Regions from separate parts of the Paenibacillus sp. LS-5 genome, predicted to be linked through region 2. Evidence: predicted binding sites of a transcription regulator. Region 2 holds the regulator's gene; the other holds the start of a gene.
The links. The regulator LexA, encoded in region 2, represses DNA repair genes until DNA is damaged. The targets are predictions, from matches to a motif close to CGAACATATGTTCG.

Region 1: AC0MA3_RS04630 (YhjD family protein) is a predicted target of LexA. The motif match lies at 1,839-1,852, and genes of this name have one in related genera.

Annotation. Positions count from the first base shown of each region.
Region 1 is NZ_JBWAVA010000002.1:278,661-295,427, forward strand. It holds gene AC0MA3_RS04610 (hypothetical protein) at 1-189, shown strand; gene AC0MA3_RS04615 (hypothetical protein) at 190-501, shown strand; gene AC0MA3_RS04620 (M15 family metallopeptidase) at 502-1,203, shown strand; gene AC0MA3_RS04625 (hypothetical protein) at 1,208-1,393, shown strand; gene AC0MA3_RS04630 (YhjD family protein) at 1,455-1,817, opposite strand; tRNA gene AC0MA3_RS04635 (tRNA-Leu) at 2,066-2,151, shown strand; gene AC0MA3_RS04640 (ABC transporter substrate-binding protein) at 2,531-3,859, shown strand; gene AC0MA3_RS04645 (alpha-glucuronidase family glycosyl hydrolase) at 3,931-6,003, shown strand; gene AC0MA3_RS04650 (carbohydrate ABC transporter permease) at 6,149-7,108, shown strand; gene AC0MA3_RS04655 (carbohydrate ABC transporter permease) at 7,108-7,953, shown strand; gene AC0MA3_RS04660 (sensor histidine kinase) at 8,058-9,794, shown strand; gene AC0MA3_RS04665 (response regulator transcription factor) at 9,842-11,461, shown strand; gene AC0MA3_RS04670 (Gfo/Idh/MocA family protein) at 11,505-12,584, shown strand; gene AC0MA3_RS04675 (helix-turn-helix domain-containing protein) at 12,627-13,484, opposite strand; gene AC0MA3_RS04680 (hypothetical protein) at 13,633-15,609, shown strand; gene AC0MA3_RS04685 (AraC family transcriptional regulator) at 15,682-16,569, opposite strand.
Region 2 is NZ_JBWAVA010000001.1:696,408-713,174, reverse strand. It holds gene AC0MA3_RS03275 (ribonuclease FAU-1 family protein) at 1-75, shown strand, start outside; gene AC0MA3_RS03270 (YdcF family protein) at 78-737, shown strand; gene AC0MA3_RS03265 (AAA family ATPase) at 882-1,853, shown strand; gene hflX (GTPase HflX) at 1,916-3,205, shown strand; gene AC0MA3_RS03255 (methionine gamma-lyase family protein) at 3,407-4,660, shown strand; gene AC0MA3_RS03250 (hypothetical protein) at 4,794-5,009, shown strand; gene AC0MA3_RS03245 (MerR family transcriptional regulator) at 5,304-5,714, shown strand; gene glnA (type I glutamate--ammonia ligase) at 5,745-7,073, shown strand; gene AC0MA3_RS03235 (MerR family transcriptional regulator) at 7,237-7,620, shown strand; gene AC0MA3_RS03230 (hypothetical protein) at 7,704-7,922, opposite strand; gene AC0MA3_RS03225 (hypothetical protein) at 8,326-8,553, shown strand; gene AC0MA3_RS03220 (hypothetical protein) at 8,976-9,350, opposite strand; gene AC0MA3_RS03215 (L,D-transpeptidase) at 9,586-9,924, opposite strand; gene lexA (transcriptional repressor LexA) at 10,154-10,780, opposite strand; gene AC0MA3_RS03205 (LysM peptidoglycan-binding domain-containing protein) at 11,017-11,424, shown strand; gene AC0MA3_RS03200 (DUF896 domain-containing protein) at 11,534-11,707, shown strand; gene AC0MA3_RS03195 (hypothetical protein) at 11,792-12,319, shown strand; gene AC0MA3_RS03190 (HAD family hydrolase) at 12,356-13,141, shown strand; gene AC0MA3_RS03185 (FixH family protein) at 13,362-13,784, shown strand; gene metH (methionine synthase) at 13,973-16,767, shown strand, end outside.

The sequences.
Region 1 (16,767 bases), on a different contig from region 2:
ATGAAAGCACGTGCATTACTCGAATTAACCGTAGACCTCGCGCATCCAGCCGCCGAGCTTACGGATGCCATCAGCGCAGTCCTCGGATCAATCGCGCCTGAACAACGTGAGGTCGTCCTACGCGCACTGGACGAATCTGTCGGCGCGGCCCTGGCGCAATTTGACGCAGAAGCGGAGGCGGTCGTATAAATGGACGTACTATGGGCAGAAGTCGCTAAGAACGGAATATTTGCGCTGGCCGCTGCGGTTGTTGCCTACGCGCTATGGAAGCAGATGCAGCGAATATCCGACGAGGCCAAACAGCGCGAGGAACGGATTAGCGCGGAGGCCAAGATCGAACGTGACCGGATGCATAGCGAAGCATTGGCGCGGGAAGACCGCTTGATGAACCTAGCGGAAGGGTTAACGCAGCGTTTCGAATCGCTGGCGGGTCAGTACGAAAGCCTGGCGCTCGACGTTCGCGATATTAAAACGGTAGTACACGGAAGGGAGGCGGCATAATTGACGTTAACAATCGAACAGGTACGCGCGAAGTCCGCTGCTAAACTAATCGGGCTTCTTCCGTGTGTCAAAGCGGCGGCCGAAGCGCTCATCGACCGTTCATACGCGTCCGGTATTCCGATCGTGATTACGCAGGGGTTGCGGACATTCGCGGAGCAAAATGCACTATACGAACAAGGGCGCACGAAGGCTGGCGCTATTGTCACGAACGCACGCGGTGGCCACTCGAATCATAACTTCGGCGTAGCGATAGACTTTGCGTTGCTGACGAATGACGGGCACGGCGTTTCGTGGGATACGAAGCTCGACGGTGAACGCGATGGTATTGCTGATTGGGACGAAGTCGTAGCGATCGCAAAGGCGATCGGCTTTACGTGGGGCGGCGACTTCAAATCGATATACGACGCGCCGCATTTCGAAATGACGTTCGGACTATCGATCGCAGATTATCGCGCGGGGAAATGTCCGACAAGGGCGCAGACAGACGCAGTTATGGCGCTGATTAATCCGAAGAAAGAGGCGGTAGACGTGATCGTAAATAAAGCGAACGTAGTTATTGACGGGTGCAAGGCGAAGGACGGCGTGCTTATCGACGGAGCGGTTTACGTCCCTTTACGCGAGGTATCCGATAAGCTTGGCGCGGACATTACGTGGGATAACGTAAGTAAGACCGCAACTATCACCGTTAAGGAGGCGAAATAATACAATGAAAAAGCGCTTATTGAATCCGGTATTTATCGCAGCGGTTGCGGGCCTCGCGTATCAACTACTCGTTAAGTACGGTGTGGCCCCGGAAGCCGGCGTATACCAGGCGGCCGTCGATATCGTGGTCTATGCGATTATCGGCGTCGGTATTTACAAAACGTTCCCGGCGGATAGTACGAAGAAATAAAAAAGGCGCAGTCTTTGCGGAGTAACATCCGTAGGGGCTGCGCCTTTTTGTGCGTTATACCTCAGCGTTCAAACGTCAATAATCTCCGCATAAAACCCGCCGCCTCTTTCGCAATTTCTGCGTCTTTAAGCGCCATATCTCCGAAGTAGCCTCGGCACTGATAGCGAACTAACAGCGTACCATTTACGCGTTGCTGTTCCGTTATTTTTACGCCGCGACGATGGGCCTGCGCCCTAACCGCCTTCGCTTCGTTCGATAACCGTTCTCGGGCCGCGTTAAGCCAGTCAACGTAGGGGTCCGGTGTCCGTAGCGTGAGGAATACGCGTGAATCCCGTTCAAATGCCGCTTGCACCAGCGGCAGGATTACGTAGGGTTTTATTAGGCTGCGGTCATCTTCTGTGATTTCTGCGGGTACTGCGTTCATTGAGAGGCCTCCGTTCTAATACGAATATATGTTCGTATTATAGCGCAGGAAACACGTTCATACAAGCGTATTTATTTGCGCATTGACATGGCGGCTGGCCGCGTGTTATGATCTAATTCGTTCGGTAAACGAATAAAGCGCGCTTGCTAACGTGTAGCATTCCGTTTGTCGGTTCGTATCCCATGCGTAGGGACGAATAAAACGCGTAGGGAAAACGTAAGAAAACGCGTTAACAACGCTGTTATCATGCCGGGGTGGCGGAACAGGCAGACGCACAGGACTTAAAATCCTGCGGTACGTGAGTACCGTACGGGTTCGACCCCCGTCCTCGGCAGTAGTAGAATAAGGGTTCCAGCTCATACGAGCTGGAACCCTTATTTGTTTTTAATCGGTTTTGCTACTATTTTGCTAGAAGTGTCCCCCCCTTTTATGTAGATTCAGGGTTTCCAGTACGCTCGGAATGATGCTTGTGCAGACTTCGTGATGTACGCTTCTTGTTTAATAACAGTCTAGCGAAGGTCTGAAATCCCGTGTATGAGAGGATTACCGGCATTTCGGACGAGAGCGGGAAGAGCGTTGTCGGCGGATGCGACTGGATCTTTTTTTCGTGAGATTTTATAACAAATCGTGCATCGCTCTCATATGAACTTCTATTTATAATTGTTAGTATAACGGTATAGCAAGATAATACAGATTCAATTGGAGGGTTAAAGATGTTGAAATGGAAGCGTTCTCTTTCAGTATTGGCCATGACAGCCGTGCTTGGGACGATGGCAGCATGCGGTGGTGGCGGGACCAATAATAATGCGGAAAAGACTGCAGAGCCTGCTGGCACTAATTCTGCCGCAACGGCTGCACCAAGCAATGAACCGGTCAAGCTGCGGATTATGTGGTGGGGATCACAGCCGCGTCACGAGGCAACCCTGGCTGCGCTGGATTTGTACACGAAGAATAATCCTAATGTTACCTTTGAGCCGGAGTATTCCGGTATGGATGGCTACTTGGACAAATTATCGACTCAGGCTGCAGCTAACAATGCACCAGATATCATTCAACTGGATCCGGGCTGGATGCCGGACTGGATGTCCCGTAATCAATTAGCTGAGCTGGCACCTGAGGTTGATGTAAGTAAATTCGATGAGAAATTGCTGGCCGGTGGCCAGCTTGACGGCAAGCAATATGCTGTTCCTCTGGGTTCGGTAGCCTTTGGTATGGTGTATGACAAAGCCGCTATGGATAAGCTCGGGATTGCGAATCCTGCCAACGGCTGGACATGGGATGATTTCTTCGCCTTGGCCAAGGAATCCAAATCCAAGCTCCCTGGAGGACAATATTTTACCCTGGACTATGCAGGCAACTATTTTATGTATTCAGCCTACCAATATGCCAGAGGTAAAGGTCAAGTTATCACTGATGATGGCCACTTCAATGTGGATCAGGCTACCTTCTTGGAATGGACCAAGAAATTTGAAGAGCTGCGCAAGGATGGACTGGTTCCTCCAGCAGACGTAAATGCATCCGATAAGGAAAATGATCCGCAAATGGACTTGATGGCAGCGGGCAAAGTGTTATTCCGTTACAGCTTCTCTAATAACCTAGGGACTTGGGACAGTATAAAACCAGGTGCTTATGCCCTTGTCACTATGCCGCGTGCAGAACAAGCGGGCGGATGGCTCAAACCGTCCATGTACCTGTCCGTCTCCAAAACCTCCAAGCATGCAGAAGAGGCTAAAAAATTCATCAATTGGTTTGTGAATGATCAGGAAGCGGGAAATACTCTGAAAACCTTCCGCGGTCTGCCGGCCAATAAGGAAATTTCCGCTGCTCTCGAAGCAAGTATGAGTGATCTGGATAAGGTTGGATTAGGACTCCTCCGCGCTACTGAAAAGGATGGTCAGACCTGGTCGGCCGGAGCAGGGGGCTGGACGAACTTTGTTGACAAAGATTGGGTTCTTGTCCGGGATCAGCTTAGCTTTGGAAAGGTCACACCGGAGAAAGCCTTTGATCAGTTGAAAGAAGCAGCACAATCTTACGAAAAATAAATCAGGAATTAAAGCCCGGAACAACCTTGTTCCGGGTCTTAATTTATATTGGTCATGGAAGGATGATATCAATGAGTAATTCTGTGTGGCATCGCCCGGGGGACGGATATCTGGCCTGGCTGCAGTACCGCCGGGTCACCACGGGAGCAAATGTGGATCAATATGCGGTATATGATCATATTGTGGCTGTGGAGCGGGATGATGTTATTATCCGATCCGCAGTGAACGAGCTAACTCAAGGCTTAGAGGCAATCACAGGGAGGAATGTCTCGATCTCAGGTGAAAAAGGGACAACTCCTTGTGTGATGCTAGGAACCTTCGGGAATGGCCCGGAGATAGATAAAGTATTCAGTGCTGAAGTGAGGGGGACCATCCAAGCGGAGGGCTACGCGATACACACGGATAGCCTTACCGGTAATATTGCTATCGGAGCAGTCACCTCCGCAGGTATATTATATGGTGTATTTCACCTCCTTCGGATCATGGGGATGGGGGGCTCTGTCCAGCATTTAAATATCGTGGAGAACCCTGTCAATCAGCTGCGCATGATCAACCAGTGGGACAATATGGATGGTAGCGTGGAGCGGGGATATGCCGGCAAATCCATATTTTATGAAGATAACCGGGTAACCAGTAATCTTCAGCGTATCCAGGATTATGCCCGCCTGTTGGCCTCCAGCGGAATCAACGCCATCGCGATTAACAATGTAAACGTTCATCAGGTGGAGAGTCGTCTGTTAACGGAATTCCTGCCAGATGTGGCGGAGCTGGCCGCTATCTTCCGCGCATATGCCATCAAGCTGTTCCTGAGTATCAATTATGCCAGCACCCTTGAGATCGGCGGTCTGTCATCGGCAGATCCGCTGGACTCCGGTGTGCGTGAATGGTGGATTGCTACGGCGTCAGAAGTATATGCAGCCATTCCTGACTTCGGAGGTTTTCTGGTTAAAGCCGATTCGGAGAACCGGCCGGGACCGTTCACCTATGGAAGAGATCATGCCGATGGTGCCAATATGCTGGCTGAAGCGTTGAAGCCGCATGGCGGTATCGTCATCTGGCGCTGCTTCGTATATAACTGCAAGCAGGACTGGCGGGACCGTACAACGGACCGGGCAAGGGCAGCCTATGATCATTTTCAGCCGCTGGATGGCCGCTTCATGGACAATGTCATTCTTCAGGTGAAGAATGGGCCGATTGACTTTCAGGTTAGAGAGCCTGTATCTCCTCTGCTGGGAGCCATGCCGCATACGAATCAAGTGATCGAGTTCCAGATCGCTCAGGAATATACCGGACAGCAGCGGCATGTGTGCTATCTGGTGCCCCAGTGGAAAGAGATTTTGAACTTTGATACACATCTTCAAGGGGAAGGGACTACGATCGAACGCATTGTGGGCGGAAAGGTTCACGGCAATGCCTACAGCGGTTTTGCCGCCGTCTCCAATATCGGAAATGACACCAATTGGACGGGCCATTTGCTGGCACAGGCTAATCTGTTCGGTTATGGCCGTCTGGCCTGGAATCCGGAGATGTCTGCCGAAAAAATTGCTATAGAATGGATTACGCTCACCTTCGGCACCAATGAGCTGCTGGTTCAGACCCTACTAGACATCCTTATGAACTCCTGGGAAATCTATGAATCGTATACAGCCCCGCTGGGTGTCGGATTTATGGTCAATCCTGACCATCACTACGGCCCGAATGTGGATGGATATGAATATTCGATGTGGGGCACTTATCACTTCGCAGACTGCTATGGTATTGGGGTTGACCGCACCTCTGCAACCGGAACCGGCTATACCTCTCAATATGCCTCTATCAACATGGAACTGTATGAATCGCTTGAGCGATGTCCTGATGAACTGCTGCTGTTCTTTCACCATGTCCCCTACACTCATGTGCTACATTCCGGCAAAACGGTGATTCAGCATATTTATGATACACATTTTGAAGGTGCGGAACGGGCAGACGGGCTGGCGGCTGCATGGAAACTGATGAAGGAGCATGTGGATGAACAGGCGTATAGGCAGGTAGCAGACCGCCTGGCGGAGCAGGCTGATCATGCCAAAGAGTGGAGGGATAGAATCAATACGTACTTTCTCCGGAAAAGCGGGATTGCTGATCAATGGGGGAGAACCATTTATTAATCAACGGAAGCAGGAAGCGGTGAAGGATGCCGCTTCTTTTTTTATCGTTATATTTTGAAAGAATTCGAGCATTCCCCTCCTTTAGCAGGCAATGAACGGATTATATACTTAAAGTATAAAAATTGACCACAAGAGGTGACCACAGATGAACCGTTCCACAGCCACTGTAGCCCAACCTGCTGTAACGACGAGGAAACATTCCTATTTTCGAAGCAGATGGAACGCTCCGCTTGCAGGCTATATGTTTATTTCGCCCTGGCTGATCGGGTTTCTGGCGCTTACGGCGTATCCGTTATTCTTATCCCTGTACTATTCGTTTACCGACTACACTTTAATGCAGCCGATGAAGTGGATCGGGTCCCGTAATTATGAGCGCATCTTTACAGCGGACCCCAAATTCATTCAATCCGCCAAGGTAACCTTCACTTATGTGCTAGCCTCCGTGCCTCTAAAGCTTATAGCGGCTCTCATGGTCGCTATGATCCTGAGTAAGGCGGTAAAAGGAATAAGCTTCTACCGCACGGCGATTTATTTTCCTTCACTTATCGGAGGGAGTATTGGGGTCTCGCTGCTCTGGCGCAACATTTTTGGTGTTGACGGAGTCTTTAACAAACTGATTGGCGTCTTTGGCTTTGAAGGGAAGGGCTGGATTACAAGCCCCGACACGGCACTTGGTACGCTGATTCTGCTGACGGTCTGGCAATTTGGATCCACTATGGTTATTTTTCTGGCAGGCCTGAAGCAGATTCCAAATGATCTGTACGAGGCGTCTTCTGTAGACGGGGCTAACAAGGTAACCCAGTTCTTCAAAATCACACTGCCGATGCTTTCGCCGATTCTCTATTTCAACCTGATTATGGCAGTCATCGGTGCTTTTCAAATGTTCACATCTGCGTTTGTAATTACGAACGGAGGTCCGATGAACTCCACCTATGTGTATGCGATGTACTTGTACGAACGCGCATTCAGCCGCTATGAGCTGGGGTATGCTTCGGCACTGGCCTGGATTATGCTGGTCGCCATTATTGCAGCAACCGTTCTGATCTCTTACACCTCAAAGTATTGGGTATTCTATGAAACAGACACCGGAGGGAAAAAACGATAATGACAACCCTAAAATGGAAACCGGCGTTCCGTCATCTGTTCATGATTCTCTTCAGCTTCATTATGGTATACCCGGTCATCTGGTGGGTCGGCGCCTCGTTGAAACACAGCACTGAGCTTGGATCACCGTCTATCTTTCCGGCTTCTCCGCAATGGGGCAACTTTACCAAAGGCTGGAATTCGGTTCCCGGCCATACCTTTACGGATTTCTATCTCAATACCTTCGGACTTGAATTCGCTGTAATCATCGCAACGCTGCTGTCCTGCACACTCGTTGCTTTTGGCTTCGCGAGATTGGACTTTCCGCTCAAGAACTTCTGGTTCTCCATCCTGATGCTGACCTTAATGATGCCTGGACAAGTGCTGGTCATTCCCCAATATGCGCTTTTTCATCAACTGGGCTGGGTGAATACGTATCTCCCGTTCATTATCCCCCATCTGCTTGCCGGTGGGGCAGGCGGCAGCTTCTTCGTCTTCCTGCTGATTCAGTTTATCCGCGGAGTTCCAAGAGAACTTGACGAATCGGCCAAAATTGACGGATGCTCCTGGTTTGGTATCTTTTGGAGAGTCGTTATGCCGCTTGCCTTCCCCGCAATCGTTACCGTGACGATATTCTGCTTCCTGTGGAATTGGGATGATTTCCTGGGACATCTCCTGTACATTAACACGGTAGACAAGTATACGGTCGGCTTAGCGCTACGCATGATCAATGATTCTCAGTCCGCTCAGGAGTGGGGACAGCTCCTTGCCATGTCACTGGTGTCTATTCTTCCGGCAACCATCGTCTTCATGTTCCTTCAGAAGTATTTCGTAGAAGGGATTGCGACAACGGGAATAAAAGGATAAGATGTAAAAAAAACATCCGTCCGTCAACGGTAAAGCGCCCGAATGTCCTTCGCAGCTTTACCGTTTGCTGTGTCTGAACGGAAGCCTGAAGGAAGGTAGAGCGTTTGATCAATCCTTTTAAAAAATACCGAATCGACCGTCTGTTTTTTCATAGCTTTGCCATAGTCCTTATTGCCGTTATCGTGATTACCGCATGGACGAGCTACAGCAACTCCTCTAAGGCGCTCGTACAGACCACTTCCCATTACCAGCAGCAGCTATTGGATGAGCTGAATAATGAAATTACGACCCGGCTAGATATGATTGAGCAGATTTCACTGTCGAGCTCCCGCGATAGCGAGCTGATTGATTTTCTCCTGAACAGGCAGGATGAATTTGAGAGATACCGCAGCCGTGCAGGTGTTGAAAGCGCGCTCGCGAATTTGACCTATGCGATTCCGCTGATTCAAGGGATTGACCTTTATATGGACAACCCTATCCAAAGTGAACGGCAAAGCTACATCCAGTTCCGGAGTCTGCCGGATCTTAACAAGCAGGTAGGGGCCGGATGTCTGGCGAAGAGTGATTTTTGCTGGTCCAAAGAGTATGATTTTCCCAGCACACAAGGTAAGGTTCCGGTGCTCAGCTTTTACAGGAAAATAATAACTGAGAATGACTATTTAGGTGTCCTTGTCGTCCACATCAAAGCCAACGAGATCCGAAAACTGCTAACCGGCAATTCTGACCGATCTAACCGGATCATGGCGGACAGCGAAGGACAACAAATTATGAAAATAGGTGATACGCTGGACCAGAATAACTGGTCCCAGTGGATTGATCTAAAGAGCAATAATTCGGGCTATGTTCATATCCCTGCCAAAGGCGGATCCCGCGACACACTGCTAGTCTATTCCAGGATGGATAATTCCATCTGGACCCTAATTGAATTCACCTCCTGGAAACAGATCACGGCAAGTAGTCTGAAGCTGGCGGAGTGGATTGGTCTGATCGGTATTGCTGCGGTGCTGCTGGTATTGCTCCTGACCCATTTTTTAAGCAAGCAGTTTACAAAGCCGATCAAGAATCTGGTAACAGCGATGCGAGTGTATTCCGTTGGAGGTAATAATGTCGAACTTCCAGTGGATTATGAGAATGAATTCGGTTATTTATTCTCCGGCTACCGCAAGCAGAACGAACGGATTGAAGAGCTGTATCTCTCGCTTGAACGCCGCTATGAACAGCAGCGGAAAGCTGAAATTGAGGCGCTTCAGGCTAATATTAATCCACATTTTCTTTATAATATGTTGGATCAACTCAACTGGATGGCCATTGAGGCCGGACAGAACGAGCTTAGCCGCATTCTGGAGCTGATGGGCCGAATGTTCCGGATTGGTTTGTCCAACGGAAACAGCTTCATCAAGATAGCAGACGAACTGCTCCATATCGAGTGTTACCTCGAAATTCAGCAGCTGCGCTGGGGGGATGGACTGGAATACCGGATTAAGGTAGCGTCTGAGCTGCAGGAATTGTACATTCCAAAGCTTACACTGCAGCCGTTCGTGGAGAATTCCATCGTGCATGGATTCAACAAGCAACGCAGCGGATATGTATCGATCGAGATGGGGCGGGTAGGGGATGCTCTGCACATTATTATTGAGGATAACGGAGCTGGCCTGAAACAGCCCGATCACAATCCCCACAAACGGCATACAGGCGGCTACGGTATACGCAATGTGAGAGAGAGAGTCGCCGGGTATTTCGGGGAGAGTTATGGTATAACGCTTAGTGAGCGTGAAGAGGGTGGAACAAAGGTGGAAATGATGCTGCCGCTACTGACAGAACCTCCTAGCAAGAAAGACTGATTCTTAACATTCAGATATAAATCAGTGTGTTTAAGGAGGTAGGGGTAATGTGGAAAATTGCAATCATTGATGATGAACGCCAAGTCCTGAAGGGGATGAAACGGGCGATTCCATGGGATGATCTGGGCGCTGAATGGGTGGGAGAAGCTTTGAACGGGGAGGACGGACTGGATATGATCCGCAATGCCCGTCCGGATATTGTGATCACTGATCTTTATATGCCTGTAATGAGCGGTCTGGATATGATGGAACAGCTGAGGCAGGAAGGCTTTCAAGGGAAAATCATTATCTTAAGCGGTTATTCAGATTTTGAGCATGCAAGACAGGCGCTTCGGTTTCACGTGAGTGACTACGTCTCTAAGCCAATCAGTCTGCCAACGCTAAAGTCGATTTTGACCAAAGTCATTCAGGAGCTTGAAGAAGAGGAGGAAAAGCGGGTCAGGCAGTGGGAGCTTGAGTCAAAGATGACGCTGTATGAGCCTTTTGTTGAAAAGGAATGGGTTCGTTCGGCAGCTGTCGGTACCCTGGACCATGCATACAAAGACAGTACACGTCTTCCGCCGTCATACCTTTACTGGCAGGAACGCAAGCATGTTACGGTTGGTATTGAACTGATCCGTGATGAGCGGGCTAGATGTTTATCCGTCTCGGACTGGAACCTGTTCCGGTTTGCAGTAAGCAATATCGCTTGTGAAGTAGCACGGAAGCTGTTCCCGGAGATGGAATACACAGAACTGCACAGTACCCGTTCTTTATTGATTATTCATCCGTGTCCAGAGCATCTCGAACCGTTAGAGGGCAAACTGGTGGAACTGGGAATCAGACTGAATGACAGTATCGGCGGTTATCTTAAGCTGGTGACACGGATAGGAGTCGGGGGAGTGAAGGATACCTGGACGAAGCTCTCCGACTCGACGGAGGAAGCGTTTCAGGCCATGGACCAAAGGGCATTGCGCGTGGCTTCAGCACATGAAGTATATATGTACCGGGAGAACAGTAGCAGCGAACCGGGAGACGTCGCCCTTTTTCCGGTAAAGTTCTCGTATAAACTGGCGACAGCGATGAAGGCATCGCAGGAAGCCGAAGCCCATCAGCTTGTGCTTGAATATATAACAGATATGAAAAATCAAGAGGGTATGTCACAGGGATACGTACAAATGCTTGGAAGCGAGCTGTGGGGAATTATAACCTATTCGTTATATGAATCCGGATTTGTACTGGATGACCTATTCACCAATGATCAGATTGCCAAGGAAATCAGCAGCCTAATTGTACCGGATCAGCTGGCAAGCTGGCTTATGGACAAAATCAGCAGGATCTGCAGCAGCAGGCAATGGAAAGGAAGCAGCAAGCATAGACAGGTTGTTGACTTTATGACCAGTTACATCCATGAGCACTATGCGGAGGAACTGACACTTGCCGAGCTTTCGGATAAGGTATTCATTTCCCGGAACCATTTGTCTATTATTTTCAAAAATATTACCGGTGAGACCTTCAATAATTACCTGACCCGGGTTCGGATCGAGAAGGCAAGGGAGCTGCTTATGGAGCGGAAAATGCTGGTCTATGAAGTGGCGGAACGGGTTGGATATAAGAATATCCCCTACTTTAGTACCCTGTTCAAGAAGATAACCGGCATGAACCCTACAGAACTTATTAAGAACTAGACACCGCGATTCTACGGGAACGGTTGATAGGGGGGAAACAGGTATGACAGTGAGATTTAGTATTATCGGGGGAGCGGGGTTTCGAGCACAGTATTTTCTCCGGATCGCCCGTGCTCTACCGCACCGTTTTCAGATTAGCGGAGTTGTGGTCAGAGACGAAGCCCAGGGAAGAGCTGTAGAAAGGGAGTGGGGAGTACGTTCTTACCGCTCGCTTGATACGATGCTGAAAGACGAAGCTCCGGATTTTGTAGTCGTCTCGGTCAATGGTGCGGCCGGCCTGGATTATATGTACCGCTTGGCGGAGCGGGGGGTTCCCGTACTGGCTGAGACACCGCCGGCTTCAGATCTGAAGGGGCTTGAGCAGCTTCACCGGGAACTTACCGTACATGGTGCCAGAATTCAAGTCGCTGAGCAGTACCCATACCACCCAGTCCAGGAGGCGCGTCTGTCACTGATCCGCTCGGGCAGACTCGGGAGAATAACCGAAACGACAGTCTCCGTCTCCCATATGTATCATGGGGCAGGATTGATCCGCAAAATGCTGGGAATCCGTTTTGAGGAAGCCAGCATACGGGCGATGCGTTTTGAATCCCATTGGGTTAATGGTCCTACACGCAGTGGTCCGCCGAAGGAAGATAAGCTAATTCCGCTGCAAAGGGACATGGCCTGGCTGGATTTCGGAGACCGGCTCGGGATTTATGATTTCACTAAGGACCAACACCGCTCATGGATTCGTTCGAATCATCTCTCCGTGCGCGGAGAGCGGGGAGAGATATTCGATAACCGTGTCTTGATTCAGCAGGAAAATACCGTACCGCTTCAACTTGAGCTGAAGCGTATCAACAAAGGTGAAGAGGAGAATGCGGAGGGTTATTATCTGCAAGGAATTATATGCGGAGAACATTGGCTGTATGAGAATCCGTTCATTCCGGCCAGGCTATTTGACGATGAGATTGCCATTGCTTCGTGCCTGTGCAAAATGGTTGATTATGCAGCCGGGGGACCCGGTTTTTATAGTCTTGAAGAGGCCTCTCAAGATACCTATCTGGGAATGATGATCGAGCAGGCGATTCAAAGCGGAGTAACTGTAAGAGCAGAGCAACGATGCTGGGCTAATGAATAGGAGATTACCCTCAATCTCAATCTGTAAAAAAACGCAAGCCTTCTACTCTGGAAGGCTTGCGTTTTTTTTGGCGAACCGGCCGGGTGAGATTCCCACGATTTTGGTGAAACTGCGGATAAAGTTCGCATAGTCGCTGAATCCGGATTGATAGCAGGCTTCAGTGATAGTGAGTCCCTCGCAGAGATAGGATTGGGCGAGTGCGATTCGGCGGTCTACGATATACGAGCGGAGCGTTAATCCAGTGTGTTTCTTGAACTGGCGGCTAATATAAGTACTATTCAAATGTAAAATGCCGGCAAGCTGTTCAAGCGTGAACTTCTGCGCAAGATGCGCTTCGATATAGTCCATAGTTTTACGAACCAGTTCCGGCATAATATCGGTAGGAAGAAAGCTTGTATTTTGAAAAATAGCATTGGTTAGGACTAATAATTGAGCGATACAGCAGTTGGCCTTAATATCTGTTCCATACGCCTCAGAAGCAAGCGCCTCCTCCAGCTCACCTGTGAATTGTAGATATTGCTTCAGCTGCGCTTCATCTAAATGCACGATATTGCCTTTCCCCTTCGGGCGGTAGTCAAAGCACCCCGATAAATGGGTTGCCGGAGTAGAGAGCTGATGCAAATAAGACTTCTGGAGGTTAATTGTAATCCGTTCATATTCAGTTTCATCCAGGCTGAAGGAACGGTGCATTTCTTCCGGGTTAATCACAAGCAAATCACCAGGCGCCAGACGGTAACAGCTGTTTTCAATATAAAAATTGACATTCCCGCGAAGAAATAAGTACAGCTCATAAGCTTCGTGCCGGTGATAAAAGGTTCCCATATTATAAGTAGTAGTCCTGTGCAGGTAGAGGAAATCCTTCTGGATGGGATCATAGCGAAGCTCATAAGAGTCGTTCATCTGAGTAACCTCCTGATCTGTTCGCGCAATAAATATAACGGAATTTGCAATGATTATTCTCTGGAACTACTCTAAAATGTCATTATCCTAGCATGCAGGAATGAACATTGCAAGTATTTTGTTATATAGCAGACTGGAGGGTATTATCGTGGAGCTGATTGTAACTGCAAGAAGCAAATATCAAGAAGATATTGAATATACCGGATTAGACAGGCATGGACTAAGTTCTTCTGTAGAGATCACAGGCGGGACCGGCAGCGCGGAGCAGCCATTTCAGGCAGTGGTGCGAATAAGTAATCTAAGCCGCTCAACCTGGTCGGGAGTTATTCATGTGGAGCTGCCGTTTGTCAAAGGTAACCCCCGCTTTTTCCTGCCGGCATTTATGTATGGCCGAAACCGCGGAGAGGCTCCCCAGAATGTTCCGAACGAATTCCCCAGACTGAGAGAAGGCAATCCTTCACGTCCTTCTTCCCCTTGGTGGATGGTACGCAGTGACCGCCTGTCTCATCCTGCAGCTCTGGTATATGACAACGGCACTATTTACGGCCTCTGTGCCAGTCCGTATTTCATAAGCAAGGATGGAGTCAAAATCCAGTGGAGGCCGGATCTGCAGGGTGAGTTCTACCAGTATGGCGGCTATACCTGCTCGCTTGCTAACGGAACGGTCGGGTATACGCTAGGTTACGAGAATGCTCCGCTTCTATTCATCAAATCCCGTCTGGTTAAGACGCGGGCTCCTCTTGACGAGAATTGCTTTGAACTGGCGGCTGCCGAATCGCTGGAGTTCACCTTGGATTTGTATGAGTACGAAGCCGAGTCCGCGCTGGGCATCAATACTGCACTGGAAGACATCTATTACCGTTACCATCAGTATCCAAGACCGGGCAGTGATATCCGTACGGCTGCCGCTGACCTGTCGAAGGCTATCTATCAATATGCGTGGCTGCCCGATGAACGGAGTTATTCCACGTTTGTCTATGAGGACAAGGAGACAGGGGGGTTCCGGTATAATAAAATTCTTTCGATCAGTTGGACAGACGGTTTGTCTGTAGCCACTCCGGTTCTGATGGCCGCACTGCGTCTTGAGGATGAGCCCATGCGCGAGCAGGCACTTTCCTGTATCGAGAACATCATTGTGAATTCTTTGAATCCTGCTTCCGGACTCCCGTATGAGGCATATCAGGACGGTACATGGAGTATAGCGGGCTGGTGGTTCGACGGGATGCGCACTCCGGGACATTCTGCTTATCTATGCGCACAGGCAATGTTCTATATTATGAAGGCTTACGAATTTGAAAAAAGGATCAAGAATTACTGTCATGAGGACTGGATGGTCTTCGTAAAAAAAGTTTTGCTTGTATTGGAGAAAAGCAAAAACTCGGATGGGGAATACCCGGCCATTCTATCTGAGCGAACCGGTGCCGGGCTTGAATATGATTCCTTCAGCGGAACCTGGTGCATGGCCGCAATGGCATACTACAGCTGGCTCTCCGGGGATAGAACGTATCTCGAGAGCCTGAAGCGCAGCGAGAAGCATTACTATGAAACCTATGTGAGACGGATGGAGTGTTACGGTGCTCCGCTAGATGCGGATAAGGCGGTAGACTCCGAAGGGATTCTGGCATACATCAAGGCTGTCAGATATCTGCACACCCTTACTGGCGATGAACGGTATCTGGATCATATGAGGGATGCGATTGACTATGAATTCACGTTTAAATTTGCTTACAATTCGCCGATTAAGGTACCGCCGCTAAGTACCATTGGCTGGTCCAGCTGCGGGGGAAGCGTCACCTCTGTCGCCAATCCGCATATCCATCCGATGTCCAGTAATATTGTGGATGAGCTGTACTACTTCGTACAGCAGCGTGAAGATTCCTACGTCCGGCAGCGGATGCTGGATACCGTCGGCTGGGGGTGTCAGACCTACAACCGCTTTGATAAGGAGTTCGACCATGGCCTAACGGGCTGGATGTCCGAGAGATTTTGTCATTCTGAGGGGCTGGTTACGGAGACCTACAGCGACGGCTCCCCTGCAAGCACATGGTTCTGTCTCATGCCCTGGGCAAGCAGCAGCATTATAGAAGGTCTGGTTGGCGACTACTGGGAAGCGAACATCGGGTAGCCGCCGGGGAATGTGAGCGATACGCACAATGAGGGTGGGACAGAACCGAGCGCCATGCAAAGGTGGCTTGGTTCAGCCCCATCCAGCTTTGATGCGATTCATGTCAAGATGCCTATTGGTTTTATATTTTCCAGGAGATATTCCGGCTACTTTTTTGAAGCTTCGTATAAAATTGGCATAGTCACTGAACCCGGAAAGCTCACAGGCTTCGGCGACAGATTTGCCGGCGGACAGGAGATCCTTAGCCAGGGAAACACGCTGGTCGATAATATAGGAGCGGATCGTAAGTCCGGTATGCTCCCTGAACTGCTGGCTAATATATTTGCCGCTGTAATGAAACTCCCGCTCCAGCTGCTCGGAAGTTATGGCTTGGACCAGATGATTCTTGATATAGGTCATGGTATTGCCGACCAGTTCAGGCATGATATTGTTCGAACTATGCGTGGAAGACTGGTAAAGGGTGTTGATGAACACGAGCAGCTGGGTTACATAGGCTTCCGCCAGAAGATCCTGTCCGTATTCCTCCGAGTCGAGACAGGAGATCAATTGTATCGCGAGCCCGCTGTAATACTTAATCTGCTCCGTCGTAAGACGGATCAGATTGTTCTGTCCAAAAGGATGGGATTCGAAGCAGGAAGAAAGATTAGAGCGGCGACTCGAAAGCTTATCCAGGGCTGCTCTCTTAATATTCAATCCTATCCTTTCATACTTCTGTGTATCAAGACAGACACACCGGTGCATTTCGCCGGGACTGATGATCATCAAATCGCCAGGTACCAGTTTATAACAGGATTGTTCAAGATACATATAAGTATTGCCTCTCAAGAACAAATAAATCTCATAAGCATCGTGGCGGTGATAGGGCAAGGCCGGGTTGATTAGTTCCGTATCGGTTGTTCTATGAAAGCAGATCAGCTCTTCTTTAATAGGTGAAAAAATATAGTTGGTATCCTTGTCCATAGCGTCCAATCCTTTTCTTCGTATCGTTCCGGAATTATAGGTATCCGCGCAATATAGTAGTGTCTATCTGCAAGGATTATTAGACGGATACTTATTATAATACAAGAAAAGGAAGCGCTTGCAAGTACTGCAAAAATAAAGACAAGCTTAGTCGCGTTAGAGCACTCGCTTTCGGTCAGACAGGAGGTGGCTAGACCA
Region 2 (16,767 bases):
GCTTTTCCTTATTTCTCTCTCTCCTTGAAACATCGCGCCGAATTGTTCCATCACGGAGAATTCAGGAGGAAATAATAATGGAGTGGTATGTCTATCAAAGAGGTTCATCCCCGATCCGCAAAGTTTCCCGCAAAGGACAACGTTTCCGGCTGCGCCGGAATCTGTTAATCCTTTTGATTATTTGTGCAGTGGCCGGACTTCTATGGTGCGCGTCTGTGCTTGGACGGATTAATAGCGGAGTTACAACGAATCCGATGCAGGAAGCGGATGCGGGTATTATTCTCGGTATGTCTATGTGGGGAGATGAGCCGAGTCCCGGACTTAAGGAACGGCTTGACTATGGGCTGGGACTCTACCGGGAAGGCAAATTCACCCGATTTATCGTGTCCGGCGGACTGGACCAGGCAGACTATAAATATACCGAAGCCGAAGGCATGAAGAATTATCTGGTAGGCAAGGGTGTGCCTGAGACGGCTATTTTTATGGAGAACAAATCTACCAGTACTTATGAGAATCTCCAGTTCAGCCAAAGGGTGATGGAATCGGAAGGATTAAAGACAGCTATTATTATTACACATACATTTCATGGTCAGCGTGCATTTGAAATTGCCAAAGAGCTGAATTATACCCGCCCTGAACTGGGATTGACCGATTCAAAGGTCATGTCGATGTATAAATACAAAACACGCGAGATTCTGGCCTATACGAAATGGAAGATGCAGCAGCTTTTTTTGTGAAAGGGCAAAGCCCTGCGGACTTTAAGTAACGGTGTAGCCTAATTTGTCCGCAAGTTCCTGAAACTGCTAATAAGACCTCATGATCCGGAATAGACTTGAGATATGATATAGAAAAAGTCAGCCCTGGATAATGAGGTGAACAAGGTGAACGGACGCGTAGCTGCGGCAAGTGGACGGGAGGAAGGCAGACCGTCACGTCAAATCAATATTGTATTGCGGAATCAGGAAACATCAGCAGTAGCCCATACGGCTGCAGATAGTGCCGCGCAGATTGCTGTTCCCAAAAATAACGGACACAGTGAGTTGTTTCAGGAGCTTAGCCGGGAGCTGGACGCACTAGTAGGCCTGGATAATATCAAAGAGCTGGTGTTCGAGATATATGCACTGCTGCAGATCGCGCGTATGCGCAGTGAAGCAGGACTGGCCAGCGGGAGTCAGGCTTATCACATGGTATTCAAGGGCAACCCGGGAACGGGGAAGACTACAGTAGCCAGGATTGTTGCCAAGCTGTTTCAGCGGATGGGTGTTCTCAGCAAAGGTCATCTGATTGAAGTGGAACGCGCTGATCTTGTAGGTGAATATATCGGTCATACAGCCCAGAAGACAAGAGATCTGGTTAAAAAGGCTCTCGGAGGCATTCTTTTTATTGATGAAGCATACAGTCTTGCCCGTGGCGGAGATAAGGATTTTGGCAAAGAAGCAATCGATACCCTGGTGAAATCCATGGAAGATCACCGGAGTCAATTTGTATTAATCCTGGCCGGGTATTCCAGTGAGATTGATTATTTTTTAATGAGTAATCCCGGACTTCCCTCCAGATTTCCTATTCAGGTTGAATTTCCGGACTACACTATAGACCAATTGCTGCAGATTGCTGAACTGATGTCCAAAGAGCGCGATTATATTCTGATGCCCCAGGCCATACTCAAATTAAAGCAGCATCTGCTGCTGGAGAAGACGGAGAGTCTCCATGCCTTCAGCAATGCACGTTATGTACGCAATTCTATTGAAAAGGCGGTACGTGCCCAGGCGGTACGGCTGCTGAATCAATATGAGAGCAACAGCCCTGGGAAGCAGGAACTGATGACACTCCGCATCGAAGATTTCAAATTGTAGGGACAATATTCACCACGGATGATACACAACTGATGTGTACAACGACAAGGAGCATGACATTCATGGCAATCACCACCCACGATACAGAAACAGAAGTACAGGACCGGGCTATTTTGGTGAGTCTGGTTACGGACAAAATCAAGCGTACAGGCATTGACCCTGAGCTATCTCTGCAGGAACTGGTTCAGTTGGCGGAGACTGCCGGAGTTCAGGTGCTCGATGTGCTGCGCCAGAACAAAGAGACTCCCGATTCCAAATGGTTTATCGGCAAGGGTAAGGTAGAAGAGCTGCGGATGGCTGCGGACGGTCTCGGAGCTAACACAGCTATCTTTGACCAAGAGCTTTCCGGAGCACAGGTACGTAACCTTGAGGAGGCCCTGGACCTCAAAATCATTGACCGGACCCAATTGATTCTGGATATTTTTGCCGGCCGGGCCAAAACGCGTGAGGGCATCATTCAGGTAGAGCTGGCACAGCTCTCGTATTTGCTTCCGCGTTTATCCGGCCATGGTAAGAATCTGTCCAGGCTTGGCGGAGGAATTGGAACCAGGGGTCCAGGGGAAAGCAAGCTGGAGACGGACCGCCGTCATATCCGCGACCGGATCACAGAACTGAAACGTCAGCTGGACGAGGTCGTCAAGACTCGTGAATTACACCGTGAACGGCGCCGCAAAAGTGGTGCTGTCCAGGTTGCGCTGGTGGGTTATACCAATGCAGGGAAGTCTACACTCTTGAAGCAGCTTACAGATGCGGATGTTTACATCGAGAATCAGCTGTTCGCTACTCTCGACCCCACCTCGCGAGTACTGCAGCTGCCTGCAGGCAAAGATGTAGTCCTGACAGACACCGTAGGGTTCATTCAGAATTTGCCTCATGATTTGGTGGCATCCTTCCGTGCAACTCTTGAGGAAGTCAATGAAGCCAATCTGGTCCTACATGTGGTAGACGCGTCTTCACCTATGAGAGAAGAGCAGATGGATGTCGTTCAGTCTATTCTGCAGGATCTTGGTGCTGCCGGGAAACCGCAAATTGTTCTCTTTAACAAAAGTGATATTTGTCAGCCCGAACAACTGCAAATGCTGCCTACGGGTCCTGGCTATCTGAAGATCAGCGCCTTTAACCCGGAAGATCTGACGCGCATCACAGAAGTAATAGCCGATGAGCTGGCGGGTGATACGTTGACCTTCCGCATTCCCGGAGACCGTGGAGACCTTTCATCGCTTCTCTACCGTGTAGGAGAGGTTCTTGAACAAAGTTATGAAGAAAATGATGTATTGTATAACGTGCGTCTTAATAAAGAGGATTACGAAAAATGGAGCTACAAGCTGGCTGAGTATGTTGCTCAGGACTAGAGCAGGCTCATATTTTCCTGAATTCTTACAAGAAGAAGCGGTGGTTCTTCACCGTTTCTTCTTGCTGATCTGATTTTATGTTTGAAGGATGAACCATTGGTAGAAATAGACTGTGAACCTTATGTCATGAAAACAAGGATGAACGACATATTCCTGTCTCCTCATGGCAAGTAGATGTAATATAAGGAGAGAAATAGTGAAATGGCAGTATTTGCAGAGGATATAATTCAGGCGGCAGAAGCCGCTGAGCACGAGATTGAAAGTGCAGTGAGGTCACTAGATCAGATAGTGGATCATAATCAGTGGAAGGTGATTGAAGCTTTTCAGCGCCAGCAGGTGAGTGACTTTCATTTTGCGGGTTCTACCGGATATGCCTATAACGACCGGGGGAGAGAGGTACTGGATTTGGTCTATGCCGAAGTGTTCGGAGCTGAGGCGGCGTTAGTGCGTCCTCATTTCGCTTCAGGCACACATACCATCTCAACTGCACTTTTTGGTGTGCTGCGACCCGGAGATGAACTGCTGTACATTACAGGACGCCCCTATGATACATTGCACAAGGTAGTCGGCAAACCTGGAGACGGGACGGGTTCACTGGCGGATTTCGGAATCAGCTACCGCGAAACCGCATTAACAGCTGAAGGTGAAATCGATTGGGAAGAAGTGAAAATGGCTATCAATGAGAAGACCAAGGTCATTGGTATCCAGCGTTCGCGTGGTTATGACTGGCGTTCTTCATTCACAGTGGCTGAAATAGGCGAAATGGTGAAACTGGTCAAATCGCTCAAAACTGATGTGATTGTATTTGTAGATAACTGCTACGGCGAATTTACGGAAAAGCTCGAGCCGCCACAGGTGGGGGCTGATCTTGTAGCGGGTTCGCTCATTAAGAATCCCGGTGGCGGAATTGCCGAGACCGGCGGTTACATCTGCGGCCGTCAAGATCTTGTGGAGCTGGCAGCATACCGTTTGACTGCGCCGGGTATAGGCGGAGAAGTAGGGGCCATGCTGGGCACGACGCGCGGACTGTATCAGGGACTGTTTATGGCGCCTCATACGGTTGGTCAGGCTGTGAAAGGTAGTATCTTTGCTGCTGCCGTGTTTCAACGTTGCGGCTTTACTACCAAGCCAGCCTGGAATGAGCCGCGCACGGACCTGATCCAGGCGGTGGCGTTTGATGGCCCTGAACATTTGATTGCTTTCGTCCAGGGCATTCAGCGTGCTGCGGCTGTGGACAGCCATGTGGTTCCAGAGCCTTGGGATATGCCTGGGTATGAGCATCCTGTCATCATGGCGGCAGGTACCTTCATACAGGGTGGCAGCTTGGAGTTATCTGCTGACGCTCCCATTCGGGCTCCGTATATCGGATACATGCAAGGTGGATTAACGTATTCTCATGTGAAATATGGAGTTATGATGGCGCTGCAGAGTATGAGAGATCGTAAATTACTGTAAATTTTTCTATAATTTAATTTACATATTCCTCCAAGTATTATATGCTTGACTCATTGTTCGGCAGAAATGCGCAATCCCTGCTTCAATTGAAGCAGGGATTCTCATTGAATACATAAGGAAGAAGGGGTATGGAATGGTAACCCAGCAACCTGGCTTTTTTTATGCAGGCGGATTGAGTGGACTGTTTTTTTTATTTTGGCTGGTTTGCGTTGGACTTGGAATTTATGCGTTTGTTCTGTTTGTGAAGCTGGCCCGTAGAGGTATTACGGCCCTGGACTTATACAACTATGCAAAGAACCGTGAAATCCGGGAACGTTATGAGTCGGTGCCTAAAGACGATCAGTTATAAGTTCTTCCTAATCAATTTATATTTCCTCAGTTTGTGACATGCGCAGTTCTATAGTATAGCTCATCCGCTTATGCTGATGAGTTTTTTTGTGTGGCACAGTAATCAGTCTTTTGCTTGTCAATTGATCTCTGTGATATACTTCGGAGGTCATGTTATGTTTTAGCTGACACTCACTTCACTTGATTTCTACAGGTTATATAAAATGTTGTGAGAATATCTTACACACCATTGACACGCCAAATAAGGAAATGTACAATGAGATGAGAAAAAGATCATTGGAAGGTTGGATGAGTCATGGGTGATGAAATCCGCAGAAATATGGCATTATTTCCTATAGGAATCGTAATGAAGCTAACCGATTTATCTGCAAGACAAATTCGTTATTATGAGCAGCACAGCCTGATCGTGCCCGCGCGCACATCCGGCAATCAGCGGTTGTTCTCATTCAATGATGTAGAACGCCTGTTGGAGATCAAGGCATTGATTGAGAAAGGGGTAAACATTGCCGGTATCAAGCAGGTGATGAACCCTGTATCGAAGGAATCGGAAGAGGCTACTGTCATTACCCCTGACACTGAGGTTAGACGTAGAGAATTATCTGATTCACAGCTGCACCGTTTATTGAAGCAGGAACTGGTTTCCGGTAAAAGACCGGGACAAGTATCTCTTATTCAAGGCGAGCTATCCCGGTTTTTTAATAAATAATACAAAGAGACGTGAAAGGGAGAGGGTAAAGTGAGCTTCTCAAAAGAAGATATCCTTCGTATCGCAAATGAGCAAAATGTCCGTTTCATCCGCCTGCAGTTTACCGACCTGCTCGGTACTATCAAGAATGTAGAAATTCCTGTTAGCCAGTTGGAAAAAGCCCTAGACAACAAAATGATGTTCGATGGTTCTTCCATTGAAGGTTATGTACGTATCGAGGAATCTGACATGTACCTCTTCCCAGACCTCAGCACCTGGGTTATCTTCCCTTGGTTTACTGAAAACCGGGTTGCACGTATGATTTGTGATGTGTACATGCCTGATGGAACACCTTTTGCCGGAGACCCGCGCGGTATTCTCAAACGCTGCCTTAAGGAAGCCGAAGAGATGGGCTTTACGGCGATGAATGTAGGACCGGAACCGGAGTTCTTCCTGTTCAGAACCGACGAGAAGGGTAATCCGACAACAGAATTAAACGATCAGGGTGGATATTTCGATTTGGCGCCGATGGATCTTGGGGAGAACTGCCGCCGCGAAATCGTATTGACGCTGGAAGAAATGGGTTTTGAAATTGAAGCTTCCCACCATGAAGTAGCTTACGGTCAGCATGAGATTGATTTCAAATATGCGGATGCCATTAAGGCTGCCGACCAAATTCAAACCTTTAAGCTCGTCGTAAAGACAATTGCACGTCAGCACGGCCTGCATGCTACTTTTATGCCTAAACCTCTTTTTGGTATGAATGGATCCGGAATGCATGCTCACCAGTCCCTGTTCAAGGGCAGTGAAAATATGTTCTACGATGAGAGTGACACTCTTGGACTAAGCAAAACTGCCCGTTATTACATGGCAGGTATCTTGAAGCATGCACGTGCTTTTGCAGCCATTACGAACCCGACAGTGAATTCTTACAAACGTCTTGTACCTGGTTATGAAGCACCTTGCTATGTAGCTTGGTCTGCCAGCAACCGTAGTCCAATGATCCGTATCCCGGCTTCCAGAGGACTTAGTACACGTATTGAAGTTCGTAACCCGGACCCTGCAGCTAACCCTTATCTGGCACTTGCTGTAATGTTAAAGGCAGGTCTTGACGGTATCAAGCGTCAGTTGGAGCTACCTGCTCCTATCGACCGCAACATTTATGTAATGTCTGAGGAAGAGCGTATTGAAGAAGGAATTCCTAGTCTTCCGTCAGACCTGAAGGAAGCACTTAGCGAATTGATCCGTAGTCACGTTATCACTGAAGCCCTTGGTGAGCATGCACTGGCTCATTTCTACGAGCTGAAAGAGATCGAATGGGATATTTACCGGACACAGGTTCACGAATGGGAAAGAGATCAGTACATGACTCTTTACTAAGATGTAGTTGCCCTTGACGCCTTTGGCGTTGAGGGCTTTTTTGCTGTGGAAAATGATTGTGATTTATCATAGTAGCCTGCTTCAGAATATGTTATGTAATGTATAGATCTGAACATCCCCACGCCAAGTCCCCACTGCGTGGAGTCTTTTTAAGGAGATACTCATGAAAATCCATGTGTTGGTTCAAAAGACAGGACTTACTGCTCCAACCATTCGCTATTATGAGAAGGAGGGAATTCTGGATCGCCGCTATGTGCATCGGGGAGTTAACAATTACCGGGATTATGAAGAAGATATAGTAGGGGAATTACTAATGGTCAAAATGCTTCAAGCAGCCGGATTCACATTAGCGGAGCTTAAGGAGCTGAACCAGGCTGTTGGGGGAGAAAGCTTGCGCGTGAACCGTAAAATAGCGTTCCTCCGACACAAAATGAAAGAAATCGAACGTAAAAGGAGAGAACTGGAGCAAGTACAGTCCCTCCTTGAAGATAGGTTGGCTACCAAAATTTCATTACTTGAGACTTTAAACAATAGAGGTGCGGAGTGAATAATACTTTTTCTTATTGGCGGCATTTGGTCAGTCACTGTGGAAAAAGTAAAGCCCCGATTGCCGGGGCCGTTCATTTGAAATCAGGATTTAGCATATTTAATGATTTCATCAGGAATCTCTGTTTCGCCTAGGATTGATTCGACTGCCTTCCAAGCTTCAGCGAACTGCTTACCAGTATAATTGGTGCGGCTGCTTCCCGGGTTTGAGAGTGACATATCAAAAACGATATACTCACCTTCCTCCTCAATCACCCTAAAGCTGACGGCACGGTCCTTTTTTTGAATTCGTATTTCTTCCAAAGTGCATTCTCCTTATCATCCAGTCTGGGAACAAACTAACTTAGTCTTATCAAATCTAGGGAAGAAAGGCAAGTCAAGTCATGAAATTGACATGCAAATCCAGGAAAAGCAACTTCCCATTAAAAATTATTAAAAATGAATAATACTGTTATTTTAATAAATTAAGCTCGCTAAAAAACGTTTACATATTGTTCCATGTGGCTGTATACTACCTATAGAATGAAATTTACACCCTTGCTCTGATTAATGGACACATAAGCGTGGTATTTAAGTAGGTAACTACTATTAGTATTCTAGTGAACTACTTGCCTCAAGGAGTATTGCTGAATTTTGATTTTTACATAATGTGTTTGAAAACATGTGATTTATGAGAATAAGAATCAGGAGACAAGGAGGAGCTGTTTTGAAATCAACATATAAAGTTCTGACGAGTGATGCCGATTTGTTCGCGGCAGCTCTCGCTCAAGTTAAAGTATACGTCGTCCAATTGATTGAGGGCAAACCCCATGTCATTGCAGATTATGCCGGACCTGTGCAAAGATGGACGCCTGAAGATGTACTTGTAGCAGGGATGTGTTACAGCCGGGAAGGATTTGAGTTCAGGGTCCGTGTACCGAAGAAGCAAGAATAGTCTAATAGAATTAGGACGTTTGCGGACTTACATAATGGATTTTGGCGGGCGGCAAACACATTAATCCGGCGAATGTTATATCCATTAAGATTAAGGAAGTTTAAACAGACTGTATGAGCTGCTGAATAGCGGCTCTTTTGCTGTTGCTGTGGATTGTGTCGACAGAACGCGAAAGATATCTTACTATAACGGACGGTTAATGATGGATGAAGGATAATGGAAGCCTGTAGGATTACTGAGGCAGCAGGAAACTGGCGGAGCAGGTATCAATTCTTGCGGGGCTGAAGACTAATTAAGAGATGAACCCGGATATGAGCAAGTCTGTGGTAAGGCACAATGCTCCCGGGTTTTGAAAGTTATAAGAAAGGTCGCCGGGAGGACATTAGCCGATTACTGCTTCTATATGTAGTTATACGCAGGTTTTACATGAAGTTGAAGGACGTTATTTGCTCAGCATAGACAATCAGCTGTTTATATTCAATTTCAGTAGCGAAGTTGGCGAATGGCCGTACAACGACATTATCCAAAACTACGAAATTGTAATTGAAAGTCTTTTCAGGATGTTCTGCACCTAAGTAGGAGATGTATTCATCAACAATGACATCATCCATCAATGATTTGAGATTAAATACATCCTCATTGCTGTTAGTCGTTGCTACATTACCTTGGATGCTGCCGAAGGCTGTAAGGATATTAACCTTGCGTTCCCCATGATTATTGTTGAGTAGAAGATTGGAGAGCTTACCTAATGCATCGACTTTAAAATCGACATGTGTTCTAATTTTGGATTGATTCAAACCAGACACTTCCTTTCAAGATTTAATTTGCCAATATACAGGTTTCGACATATTAACTCAGAATTCCTGTTAACGTGAGAAAAAAATGTTTGAACATGACAGGGGTGTCCCGAAAAAGCCGTGAAATGGCTGCTTGGGACGCCCCTTTGTTTTACAAATAGATGTAATGTTGACACTTGTGTGGGTGCTCTTCGAACGGACTTTAGTTCCAATCACTGTTGGCTCCAAATTTTATTTATTCCCTAATGGTTACACGGGTTCCAACAGGCACTGTTGCTGCAAGGAATAACACATCTTCATTGTACATACGGATACAGCCATGGGATACCCTCTTACCGATGGAGGAAGGGTCATTGGTTCCGTGTATTCCGTAATGAGGCTTGGATAGGCCCATCCAAAAGGCTCCGAAAGGGCCGCCGGGGTTTTTCTGTTTGTTGATAATGGTATATTCTCCGACTGGAGAGACGGACAGTATCTTCCCGATCCCGACAGGAAACCCTCTAATTACAGTCTCATTGTCAAGTAAATAGAGCATTCGCTGGGAGAGATCGGTAATGATCCGATAATTGGGCATCTTGGTCAACACTCCTTTTATCATCAGGATATGATCGGAGTGTAGGGAGAGTTCTGGTATATTTGTTTGATCAACCGGAGCGAACAAATGTTCTTGTAAGGATAGACAGGCATGTAGAACGGGAGAGAGCCATCCATTGTGATGAATGTATAAAGAAAATAAGGAAACAATAGATAACTAAAGAAAAAACTGCTCCGCTAGACTGCGGAACAGTTTCATTAAGAGGGGGCTAGTGAATATCGCGGAATAGGCCTATAACTCTGCCCAGGATCGTAACACGATTCAGACGAAGGGGCTCATAAGCCGGATTCTCCGGCTGCAGACGAATATGGTCTCGTTCCTTGTAGAAGGTCTTAACTGTTGCCTCATCTTCTTCGGTCATGGCTACAACGATATCTCCGTTATCTGCAGTCTGCTGCTGGCGGACGATTACATAGTCACCATTCATAATGCCAGCATCAACCATACTGTCACCTAGCACAGAAAGCATGAACACTTTATCATCACCTACATAATGAGCCGGCAACGGAAAGTAATCCTCAATATTCTCTGTTGCTGTAATCGGTACCCCGGCGGTAACCTTTCCAACGACTGGAATGCGTGTTACCGTCTGAACGAACTGATGAACATTCTCGGAATCCTCTTGTCCTAGCAATTCTATTGCCCGTGGCTTCGTAGGGTCACGGCGGATAAGACCTTTCTTCTCCAACCGGTCCAGGTGACCATGTACCGTGGAGCTGGAAGCCAGTCCTACAGCTTCGCCGATTTCCCGGACAGAAGGCGGATAACCCTTGCTGCGGACTTCGTTACGAATAAATTCCAGGATCGCCAGTTGACGACTCGAAATCTTTGACATCGGAATCAACCCCATATACTATGTTTGGGAAAATTATAACATAGAACTTCCGTTCGTACAAACATAAGTTCTAAAATGATAGAAAGAGTAGATGGGGGCTGAGAATAGTTATTTTGGGCAGAAAATGAGTAGTGAAATATAAGGGAACAATTGTTCGAAGAAATGTGTTGATCAAAACACATGTTCGTGTTATATTGATTTTGAAAGTAAGAACAAGTGTTTGGAGGTCGGTTAATATGTTAAAGTACAGTACTTACCGTAGTATTTACGACGAGGTTCATGAGGACCATACAGCCAGAACCCACTCTGCTTCTTCTGATAGACTAGATAATATTCTTTTGTCCTTAGTGACATCATGCCGAGGAATGTTCCATCAGGACACTCTGGTTAAGGTGGCCTTGATTTTTCTGTTAGTGATTTCGGGATTTACCGTGGTAGGTAATGTTTTTGCAGGATCGGTGTTGCCGGCCAAGCAGGAGAAGAGAGTTGTTGTTGAACGCGGGGACACACTTTGGAGTATTGCACTTAAGAATAAACCGGCTGATATGAAAACGGCTGTATATATAGAAGGAATTAAACGGTCAAGCGGTCTAGAGAATAGTAATATCAAGGCCGGAGATGTGCTGAGCTTACCTGTATATTAATATTAATGAAGTACCTATAGACAGATACCAGGAGCTTTCAGGGAGGAGACCTTGACAAGCTCTTTTTCTCATGGCAAAGTTAGAATGAATTTATAGGGAGGGGAACATATTGAACATTGACGAATTGGTCGCCCGTATCAATGAATTAGCACGCAAACAGAAGAGTGACGGCCTGACTGAGGAAGAACTCACCGAAAGAGCCAAGCTCCGGGAGATCTACCTGGGCAATATCCGCAGTAACTTCCGTGCGCAGCTCAATAACATTGAAATTGTGGACAAATAAGTACATGAACAAGGCAACAGGGCGAGAATAAATGAGGCTTTGTTCCTTTTCATAGATATAATTGGATGACTAGGGGGAACTAACATGGCCCGTTCTTGGGAAAGAATGGTTCAACGTAACACACAGCAAATTAATAAGCAACGCAAGAAGCAGGGGAAAGAATCTATCTATGCTTCAACGACTTCTGCCGCTGCAAAGAGCGGTGATATTTTTAGAGGCCGCAATATCGTGTTTCCTGTAGTGTTGGTAATGCTTGGCCTAATGTTTTGGGTAGTTGGCTCAATAGACGAAGCTAAGAACAGCGGCATTCTTGCCAACTGGCTGGGAGTTGTACTCTATTTTCTGCTCGCGGCATTGCTGTTTTTCCGACGTCCCTATTTGAAAGTTGAACGTGCCAGACTTTCTACTATTAAATACAACCGTGAACGTCATCTTCCTGCAGCGGATATTGAGAAGATTACCGTAACACGTGGCGCAGTTTCCATTAAGTACAAAGGCAAACGCACACAGTGGGTATTCTCCAGGCTGTTCAACCGTTATGACATTAATGCTATGGCCGAACGTTTGGAACAGTTCGCCAAACAAAATCATGTGGAATACGTGAGCGAATAGAAAGATACATCCAGTATAGGGAGAGGGAGAACTATAATGCCGATTTCCGCCGTACTCTTTGACCTTGATGACACATTGCTCTGGGATGAACGAAGTGTTGAAGAAGCCTTTCGATATGCCAGTGAAGCAGCAGGTGAATCCGTCGATCCTAAGGAGCTGGAAGCAGCTGTCCGCAGGGAAGCCAGGAATCTGTATGAATCATATGAAACGTTTCCGTTCACCAAGCTAATTGGAATTAATCCATTTGAAGCGCTATGGGGGAATTTTACAGCTGGGAAGCAGCATGAATTCCGCCAGATGGAGCAGCTTGCTCCTGTCTACCGCAAAGAGTCCTGGCGCCGTGGACTAGCTGCACTGGGAGTGGAGGATGAGGCACTTGCGGCAAAGCTGGCAGCTACATTTGCTACAGAACGCCGCAACCGGCCTTATATCTATGATGAGACTCTGCATGTACTGGATGAACTCAAAGGTAAGGTGAAATTGCTGCTTTTGACGAATGGGTGCCCTGCATTGCAGCAGGAGAAGCTGGATAGTGTGCCTGAGCTGATTCCTTATTTTGACCACATTGTTATTTCGGGGAACTTCGGTAAAGGCAAGCCGGACAAAGAGATCTTCACCCATGCGATGGAGCTTCTCGATATTTCTCCTGAGGATGGAATTATGGTTGGTGATAAGCTGACTACAGATATTCTTGGCGGGCTCAGTGCTGGTCTGACTACCGTATGGATTAACCGCACCGGCAAAGAAACTGATCCTGATATTACACCTGATTATCAGATTGAACATCTCAGTGAGCTTCTTCCACTCGTGAAATCTTTATAGGCCTCTTCCAAGAGTCGTTATCCTGACTAAGTCGGGATGCGGCTTTTTTTATGCAAGAATATTTATTTGATTATGCAATTTGATATGATCAATGTCACAAAATGAGGCAGGAAAAACAGCTTGATTACTGATTATCTGAGTATTATGTGTATAATAGTAAAGAAATGCTTCACAGTATGTCAGTATCATATTATCCTAACTTGATTCGGGGGAACTCCAAATGATCAATCAAAGGAAGCTGGCAGCGTGTTTATCGGTAATCATTGCAGCAACTCTTTCGGGCTGTTCTGAAGGTGCAAAGTCGGAGTCTAATATGCATTCTGCGGCAAATATGTCTATGGAGCCCATAAAAGTAGAGTTGAATTGGAATCCACAGCAGGTTACGGCAGGACAGAAGGTAACTTTTGAAGCACAGGTCACTCAAGATGGCGAACCGGTGGATGATGCAAAAGAGGTGCTTTTTGAAATCGTAAATAACAGTAATAAGGAGCAGACTTTAGAGCTGACTGGTGAATCCGCAGGGGAAGGTACATATAGGGCTGAAGGTGTATTAAAGAGCGAGGGCGATTATACAGTGACATCCCATGTGAGTGCGCGGACACAGCATTCCATGCCTAGTAAAAAACTTGTTGTTCAGCCATAGTATGATCAAAATCATTAATAGCGGGAGTTGCCGCAACCATTACAGATAATGCAGAGTGGAAAGGAAGGCTTTTCGAATTCCGTATATTCTGCTAAACTTACTCTAATGTTTTACTGGGGGGATAGAAAGTGGCTAAATTCACACTTGCTGAAAGCTTACAAAAGCGCATACTGATTCTTGACGGAGCAATGGGTACGATGATTCAACAGGTGCCGCTTACCGGTGCTGATTTTGGCGGAGAAGAACTTGATGGCTGTAATGAAATGCTGGTGCTTACCCGGCCAGAGGTTATACAGGATATTCATGAGAAATACCTGGAAGCCGGAGCAGATTTAATTGAGACAAATACTTTTGGTGCGACTTCGGTCGTACTTGCCGAATATGATATCCCACAGAAGGCTCGCGAGATCAATCTCGAAGCTGCCAGACTGGCCCGTAATGCCGTGAATAAATATGATACAGCTGACCATCCGCGCTATGTGATTGGGGCTATGGGACCAACAACAAAAACCCTTTCCGTGACGGGGGGAGTTACATTCCATGATCTTGTGAAGAGCTATGAGGAGCAGGCGGTTGCATTGATCGACGGAAAAGTGGATGCGCTACTGCTCGAAACTTCTCAGGATACACTTAATGTCAAAGCCGGAAGCATCGCTATCCGTAATGCTTTTGACCAGACAGGTATAACCCTGCCTGTTATGATCTCCGGGACAATTGAACCGATGGGGACTACACTTGCCGGACAGAATATTGAAGCCTTTTACATTTCGCTGGAGCATTTGAAACCCATCTCCATTGGGCTCAATTGTGCAACCGGACCAGAGTTTATGCGTGATCATATCCGTTCACTCTCGGCAATCTCCTCAGCAGCAGTAAGCTGCTATCCGAATGCGGGACTGCCTGATGAAAATGGTAATTATCATGAGTCTCCGGATTCGCTTGCCCGCAAGCTTGCTGGTTTTGCTGAAAAAGGCTGGCTAAATATTGCCGGAGGCTGTTGCGGAACAACACCGGATCATATCCGGGCGATGGCTGAGGCGCTTGCAGAATATCCGCCACGTGGACTGGATGGAGTTCACCCTCCGGCACTTTCCGGAATTGAGCCTGTATATATTGAGAGCGATAACCGCCCATATATGGTAGGTGAACGCACGAATGTTCTGGGCTCACGGAAGTTCAAACGGTTGATTGTGGAAGGTAAATATGAAGAGGCTTCCGAGATTGCCCGGGCCCAGGTCAAAAGCGGTGCACAGGTGATAGATGTCTGTGTCCAGGACCCCGACCGTGATGAGAGTGAGGATATCAAGAAGTTTTTGGAGCTGGTTGTCAAAAAGGTAAAGGTTCCGTTAATGATTGATACCACTGATCCCAAGGTAATTGATCTGGCATTGCAGTATTGTCAGGGTAAAGCAATCATTAACTCCATTAACCTTGAAGATGGTGAAGAAAAATTCGAGCTGGTTACTCCGTTGATTCATAAATATGGCGCTGCCATTGTTGTGGGTACAATAGATGAAACGGGACAAGCTATTAAAGCTACAGATAAGCTGGAAGTTGCGAAACGCTCATACGATTTGCTGGTTAATAAGTATGGTCTGGCGCCGGAAGATCTGATTTTTGATACACTGGTATTTCCTGTAGGAACAGGAGATGAACAGTATATTGGTTCCGCTAAGGAGACAATTGATGGCATTCGGCTAATTAAAGAAGCCCTTCCTGAAGTGCATACGATTCTAGGCATCAGCAATGTTTCGTTTGGTCTGCCTGAAGCGGGGCGCGAGGTGCTTAACTCTGTATTTCTTTATGAATGCACCAAGGCCGGACTGGACTATGCCATTGTGAATACGGAAAAGGTAGAGCGTTATGCATCCATTTCTGAAGAAGACCGTAATCTGGCCGAGCAGTTGATCTATAATACCAATGATGATACACTGTCCGCCTTCGTTGCTGCTTTTCGCGGTAAGAAGGTGGAGAAGAAAGAGAAAATCTCCAACCTCTCGTTGGAGGAACGCTTGGCTTCCTATGTAGTGGAAGGGACCAAGGAAGGCCTGATTCCCGATCTGAACGAAGCGCTGACCCAGTCAGGACCGCTGGAGATCATTAACGGACCGCTCATGGCTGGAATGTCAGAAGTCGGAAGACTGTTCAACAACAATGAATTGATTGTCGCAGAAGTGCTGCAAAGCGCTGAAGTGATGAAGGCCTCTGTCAGCCACTTGGAGCAATTCATGCAGAAGGATGAGACTTCTGTGAAGGGCAAGATCATGCTGGCTACAGTCAAAGGTGATGTACACGACATCGGAAAAAATCTGGTGGAGATCATCCTTTCAAATAATGGTTATCAGATTATTAATCTGGGTATAAAAGTACCACCGGAGAATATCATTGAAGCGTTCCGACGGGAAAAGGCAGATGCGATTGGCCTGTCCGGCCTGCTCGTGAAGTCGGCGCAGCAAATGGTGCTGACAGCTCAGGATCTGCGCACAGCAGGTATCGATGTGCCGATCATGGTTGGCGGAGCTGCATTGACGCGCAAGTTCACTAAGACGCGCATCCGCCCGGAATACGACGGTCTGGTGCTCTATGCCAAAGATGCAATGGATGGTCTCGATATTGCCAACCGGTTAATGAATCCGGATGAACGTTTGAAAATTGAAGAGGAAGTGCGCCTTGAAGCAGAGACAGCGGTAGCTGTAGCTCCTCAGCAGGAGATGCCGGTGCTGACAAGGGCAGTCCGTTCCAAGATTTCGGCTGACGCGCCAGTATTTACACCGCCTGATCTGGAGCGGCATGTGTTGCGTAATTATCCTTTGGGACATATTATCCCCTATGTAAATATGCAGATGCTGCTGGGCCATCATCTTGGACTGAAGGGATCAGTGGAAGCTCAGCTTGCTGCTGGTGACCCGCGTACAGTCGAACTCAAAGAAACAGTGGATGAAATTCTCCATAAAGCTATGCTGGAGGGTACCATAACTCCTCA